One region of the Bacillus sp. GW821-FHT11D08 genome, then DNA from elsewhere that is predicted to be linked to it. Evidence: a T-box and tRNA genes for the amino acid it is inferred to sense, from the RefSeq annotation. Region 1 holds a T-box; the other holds one or more tRNA genes.
The links. A T-box is a leader RNA that pairs with one kind of tRNA and senses whether it is charged. The one in region 1 lies ahead of tyrS (tyrosine--tRNA ligase), so its partner is inferred to be a tRNA-Tyr.
Positions count from the first base shown of each region.

Region 2: it has a tRNA-Tyr gene. The T-box ahead of tyrS (tyrosine--tRNA ligase) is inferred to sense a tRNA for this amino acid. The anticodon was not compared.

Region 1 is NZ_JBXARS010000003.1:446,233-449,502, reverse strand. It holds gene acsA (acetate--CoA ligase) at 1-1,312, shown strand, start outside; T-box leader at 1,366-1,598, shown strand; gene tyrS (tyrosine--tRNA ligase) at 1,649-2,914, shown strand; gene sr7p (small protein SR7P) at 3,034-3,159, shown strand; gene AC1RRX_RS09135 (AzlD domain-containing protein) at 3,200-3,270, opposite strand, start outside.
Region 2 is NZ_JBXARS010000008.1:19,906-23,175, reverse strand. It holds gene rsiW (anti-sigma-W factor RsiW) at 1-496, opposite strand, end outside; gene sigW (RNA polymerase sigma factor SigW) at 510-1,073, opposite strand; tRNA gene AC1RRX_RS15670 (tRNA-Gln) at 1,305-1,376, opposite strand; tRNA gene AC1RRX_RS15665 (tRNA-Tyr) at 1,381-1,465, opposite strand; tRNA gene AC1RRX_RS15660 (tRNA-Thr) at 1,485-1,557, opposite strand; tRNA gene AC1RRX_RS15655 (tRNA-Val) at 1,563-1,638, opposite strand; tRNA gene AC1RRX_RS15650 (tRNA-Glu) at 1,642-1,713, opposite strand; gene AC1RRX_RS15645 (2-thiouracil desulfurase family protein) at 1,894-2,346, shown strand; gene AC1RRX_RS15640 (GNAT family N-acetyltransferase) at 2,365-2,841, shown strand; gene murQ (N-acetylmuramic acid 6-phosphate etherase) at 2,941-3,270, shown strand, end outside.

The sequences.
Region 1 (3,270 bases):
CGCCGTCAAAGACCGCCTCTTGAACAGCCAGGCAAAGGTTGTCGTGACGACACCTGAACTGGCCGAACGGATTCCGGCGGACAGCCTGCCCGACCTCGAGCATATTTTCATTGTCGGCGGCAGCAAAGAAACGGGAGATAAAATCATTCATTATGATAAAGCGGCTGAGGGAGAAAGCACGAGACTTGATATTGAATGGATGGACAGAAGAGACGGCTACCTGCTTCACTACACATCAGGATCTACCGGAACGCCTAAAGGTGTGCTCCACGTTCATGAAGCCATGATTCAGCAATACCAGACCGGCAAGTGGGTGCTTGATCTTAAAGAAGACGATATTTACTGGTGCACTGCGGACCCGGGCTGGGTGACCGGGACGGTGTACGGGATATTTGCGCCGTGGCTGAACGGAGCGGCGAATGTGATCGTCGGCGGCAGATTCAGTCCGGAAAACTGGTACGGCACGATTGAGAAGCTCGGTGTCAGCGTCTGGTACAGCGCTCCGACAGCTTTCAGAATGCTTATGGGCGCCGGAGATGAAATGGCATCCAGATTTGACCTTACTTCACTTCGTCACGTCCTGAGTGTCGGAGAACCTTTGAACCCCGAGGTCATCAAGTGGGGACATAAAGTATTCGGCAAGCGCATCCACGACACGTGGTGGATGACAGAAACGGGCGGACAGCTCATTTGCAATTATCCTTGCATGGAGATCAAGCCGGGTTCAATGGGGAAACCGATTCCGGGAGTGGAAGCGGCGATCGTTGACAATCAGGGAAATGAGCTTCCGTCGTACCGAATGGGAAATCTCGCCATTAAAAAGGGCTGGCCGTCGATGATGGATTCCATTTGGAACAACAAAGAGAAATATGATTCTTATTTCATGCCGGGCGGCTGGTATGTTTCCGGAGATTCTGCTTATATGGATGAAGATGGTTATTTCTGGTTCCAAGGCAGAGTCGATGATGTCATCATGACATCCGGCGAGCGCGTCGGCCCGTTTGAAGTCGAAAGCAAACTTGTTGAACATCCGGCGATTGCCGAAGCCGGCGTCATCGGAAAGCCGGACCCTGTCCGGGGAGAAATTATTAAAGCGTTTATCGCGCTCAGAGAAGGGCATGAGCCATCCGATCAGCTGAAGGAGGACATTCGCCTCTTTGTAAAACAGGGGCTTGCCGCGCATGCCGCACCGCGGGAAATTGAATTCAAAGATAAACTTCCGAAAACACGGAGCGGAAAAATCATGAGACGTGTGCTAAAGGCGTGGGAGCTGAACCTGCCGGCAGGCGACCTGTCCACAATGGAAGATTAAAGACGGCGTTGACATCGTATCTTATTTATGTTAAAAATGAGTAAGCTTCATACGAAAAGGTTTTGATTGAGACAAGTAGGGTATCTGATTGTTCAAGAGAGCTGATGGCCGGTGAAAATCAGCACATAAGATATGCCGAATACACTCATGAACCGCTTTTGCGAACAAAGCCATTCCAAGGCTTTCAGTAGTGAAAGAACGGACACGGTCCGTTATCAAAAAGAGTGATAAAAGCTTTTTTATGCTTTTATTAGTAGGGTGGTACCGCGATTATATCGTCCCTTCGTTTTAAACGAAGGGGCGTTTTTTATTTTCATAAACAAAGGAGCAGACAAAATGACTAATTTATTAGAGGATTTATCATTCCGCGGCTTAATCCAGCAAATGACGGATGAAGAAGGACTGAATAAACAGCTGAACGAAGAAAAAATCCGTTTATACTCAGGGTTTGACCCGACGGCTGACAGCCTGCACATCGGACACCTTCTGCCGATATTGACACTGCGCCGTTTCCAGCTTGCAGGCCACCATCCGATTGCGCTTGTAGGCGGCGCGACGGGACTGATCGGCGATCCGAGCGGCAAAAAAGCGGAACGTACGTTAAATACTCAGGATATCGTTGTCGAATGGTCGCAAAAAATTAAAAATCAGCTTTCCCGATTTTTAGATTTCGAGGCCGGAGAAAACCCCGCTGTCATAGCGAACAACTTTGATTGGATCGGAAAGCTGAGCATTATTGAATTTCTCCGTGACGTCGGAAAGAACTTCGGAATTAACTACATGCTTGCGAAAGATACTGTAAGCTCAAGAATTGAAACCGGAATTTCTTACACGGAATTCAGCTACATGATCCTGCAATCCTACGATTTTCTGAATCTGTACAGAGAAAAGAACTGCAAACTCCAAATCGGAGGCAGTGACCAGTGGGGCAACATCACGGCCGGTCTTGAACTGATCAGAAAATCAGAAGAAGAAGGGGCGAAAGCTTTCGGTCTTACCATTCCGCTCGTCACAAAAGCTGACGGCACGAAATTCGGCAAAACGGAAGGCGGCGCCATTTGGCTTGATAAAGAAAAAACATCGCCGTACGAATTCTACCAGTTCTGGATCAATACAGATGACCGTGACGTCGTCAAATACTTAAAATACTTTACTTTCTTATCAAAAGAGGAAATTGAAGCTTATGCTGAAAAAACGGAGACGGCTCCTGAGAAAAGAGAAGCGCAGAAACGTCTCGCTGAAGAGGTGACTGTTCTTGTACACGGCCGCGAAGCGCTTGAGCAGGCCGTTCATATCTCCCAGTCGCTGTTCAGCGGCAATATTAAAGAGCTTTCCGCTCAAGACGTCAAGGTAGGATTTAAAGATGTACCTTCGTTTGAAAAAGACCGCTCTGAAGAACTGTCTTTAGTAGACGTGCTTGTGGAATCTAAATTGTCGCCTTCAAAACGGCAGGCCCGCGAAGACATTCAAAACGGAGCTGTTTACATTAACGGCGAGCGCCAGAGGGACATCGGGCATCTTCTGACTGCGGAAGACCGCATTGAAGATCAATTTACCGTACTGCGCCGCGGAAAGAAAAAATACTTCCTGATCACGTACTGAAAATAAAAAGCAGTCCGGCCGCTCAATGCGGCAGGCTGCTTTTTTATGTTTTGTGAATACTGCACGGGGAAATGAGTACAGTACATAGTATAAGCAAAACAGGGAAGGGGTGCTGCGCCGTGAATTTCATGTTTACCATCGCAAAAGAAAGATTGCAGCGGGATCATTGGGAACAGCAGCAAAGCATAAACGCCGAAGCCAAAGCCGAGGAATCAGAGACGGAAGAAGAAAATCCGACATCATAAAGGGAAAGCCTCCATTCTGCGGAATGGAGGCTTTTGATTGTCACCATATCAGCCTGACGGCGGCCATCAGCACGACTCCTGTGATGACCGTGATGGATAAGCTTTTTGTCC
Region 2 (3,270 bases), on a different contig from region 1:
ATTTTTCTCCGTTGACGACGGTCACATTGCCGTCGACTTTTCCTTCAATGAACAGCTTGCCGTTTTTTACTGTGACATCGCCCTTTACGGTCTCGCCTTCAGGGACGGTGACCGTGTGATTCTGCACGACAAGGTTCGGCTGTTTGGACACACTGAAATTGTGGTCATTATGCCAGCTGTTGAAAAAACCGCCGCCCATTAAAATCACAAAAACCGCTGCGGCTGCAATCATCGGATGAGTTTTGATCCATCGTTTTACAGAAGCGCGTTTTTTCTCTTTTGGAAGATTCGCCATAACTTTGGCAGTAAAATCAGCAGGGGCCGTGACATGCGATGTGCTTCGGACGAGTGCTACGGATTTCTCCATTTCATGAAAATGCCGTTTGCAATTCCCGCATGACTGCAAATGTTGTTTTAATACGTTTTCATCTTCAGGAAGGATATCTCCATCAAGATGCTTATGCATAAGCTGCACGATCTGTTCAGGACAGCTCATTTCATCACCCCACTTAAAGATCCCTCAATTGTTTTCTAAGAGCCTCTCTGCCTCTGTGTATCCTTGTCTTGACGGTGCCGACAGGGATATTCAGAATCTCCCCGATTTCAATTAAAGAGAGTTCGTCAATATACTTTAATACAATAACCGTTCTGTACTTGTCAGGCAGCTTTAAAATCTTTTTCTGAATTGTGTCCGACAGCTCCAATGACAATACGGCGTCTTCAGGGAGAACCCCGTCCGCGGCGATCTGCGAATACATCGTCAGCCCTTCTGCTCCCGCTACTTCTGCGTCCAGATAGTAATCAGGCTTTTTCTTGCGGATGCGGTCAATGGTCAGGTTGGTCGCAATTCTGTAAAGCCACGTTGAAAACTTTCTGTTGATATCGAAACTGTCGATATTGACATACGCTCTGATAAAAGCTTCCTGCGCAATATCTTCCGCTTCGTGAACATTGCCGAGCATGCGGTAGCAAAGCTGGTAAATCTTATCTTTATAAAGGTCAACGATTTCTGCAAACGCATTTTGATCGCCTTTTTTGACTTGCTTGATTCTTTTTTTAATCAGGTTTTCCATGTTTTATCTTACCTCTGCCCTTCACCGGTCTGTATCTATACGTTGATTGTTTTAAAAGGTTTCATTTTTTTTATTACATTTATTTTACCAAATTTCAGGCAGCGTGTAGATGGAAAATACAGAATATACTGCCTTAACAGCAGCTTAAAAATAGTATATCTGATGAACAATCAGAAATCGAAACAAAATGCTGATAAAAAAAAGACACCTTTATGCAAAAGGTGTCTGAGACTGGGCTAGCTGGATTCGAACCAACGCATGACGGAGTCAAAGTCCGTTGCCTTACCGCTTGGCTATAGCCCAAAAATGGTGGAGGGGGGCAGATTCGAACTGCCGAACCCTGAGGGAGCGGATTTACAGTCCGCCGCGTTTAGCCACTTCGCTACCCCTCCGTATTTTTTTGAAAAACAGTGCCGGCCAGAGGACTTGAACCCCCAACCTACTGATTACAAGTCAGTTGCTCTACCAATTGAGCTAGGCCGGCAAATATGGTGGAGGATGACGGGCTCGAACCGCCGACCCTCTGCTTGTAAGGCAGATGCTCTCCCAGCTGAGCTAATCCTCCATATGACCCGTACGGGATTCGAACCCGTGTTACCGCCGTGAAAGGGCGGTGTCTTAACCGCTTGACCAACGGGCCGTTGTGTCCGCGTCGAGCTGACAAAAGTTATTATATACAGGTTGTACCCCATTTGTAAAGAGGAAAATTATTTTTTTTATTTTCAAACTTTTTTACCCGTTTTTTAACTGAAAAACTCATCCCTCCTCTCTTATTTCATTTATGATGAAAGTATCAAAATATTGAAGGGAATGGACACAGATGATCTTAGTCAGCTCTTGTCTCGGCGGTATCGAATGCAGGTATAACGGCTCTCACGCCGCTTCGGAAAAAATCCGCAGACTCGTAGAAGAAAAGAAAGCTGTTATGGTCTGCCCCGAACTTTTGGGCGGCTTCACCACTCCCCGCGAACCGGCGGAAATCATCGGCGGCACGGGCGAAGACGTGCTGAACGGAACAGCAAGAATCGTAACGGCATCAGGCGAAGACGTTACGGCTTTATATATGGACGGCGCGGAAAAAACATTAGCATACGCAAAAGAAATAGGCGCCGCCACGGTCATCCTTAAAGAAAACAGTCCGTCCTGCGGCAGCAGCTTTATCTATGACGGCACTTTCTCAGGGAAAAAAATAATCGGAGACGGCATCACTTCCGCTCTTTTAAAACGGGCAGGCTGCCGTGTTCTATCAGAAGATGAATTGGATCAATTATAAAAAAGGAGAGTAGATATCATGGATGTAGCCCTGTCCTTTTATAAACCGGAGCATGCAGACGGACTGAACGGGTTTGTGCTGAGTGAAGAAGATAAAAAGTTCACAGCTCTGCCGATAGATGTACTGCCGCAGGCTCTTGTCATCCGGGATCGCTACCCGACAGTCATTTTAAATGAAGACCGCCCCGTCGGTTTTTTTATTTTACATACCTCAAAAGAAACCATTGCCCCGTATTCGAATAATGTGTCTGCCATTTTGCTGAGTGCGCTGTCCTTACATGCGCCGCATCAGGGAAAAGGTTATGCCAAACAAGCGATGCTGCAGCTCCCCGCTTTTGTCGCAAATTACTTTCCTTGGTGTGATGAAATCGTGCTTGCTGTAAACCATCGCAATCATCGTGCAAAGAACCTGTACCGGTCTTCCGGTTTTATTGATAAAGGTCGTCGCAGGATCGGCCCCATCGGTGAACAGCACATTCTGCATCATTTTTTGTGAAAGCGCTTGATTATCCATCTCATCCCTGCCGATTTTTCTTGAAACATCTATTCAGAAGCCCATATACTTCAAGTATTAACGACTTGGGAGGGTACAATCATGACAGACCGGCTTAACATTCACAGATTGACCACAGAAACCAGAAATCCGCAGACCGCTTCAATCCATCAAGCAGACACGATGGAAATTCTCCGCATCATTAACGAAGAGGATTTCAAAGTGGCTGAAGCCGTTCAGCAGGTGCTGCCCGATATTCAGATTGCCGTTCAATTCGCCCATCAATCATTACGGCGAAACGGCAGGCTGATTTATGCGGGAGCGGGCACAAGCGGCAGACTCGGTGTACTGGATGCGGTTGAATGCCCGCCTACATACAGCGTAAGTCCCGACACCGTCATCGGTCTGATGGCCGGAGGAGCAGACGCCTTT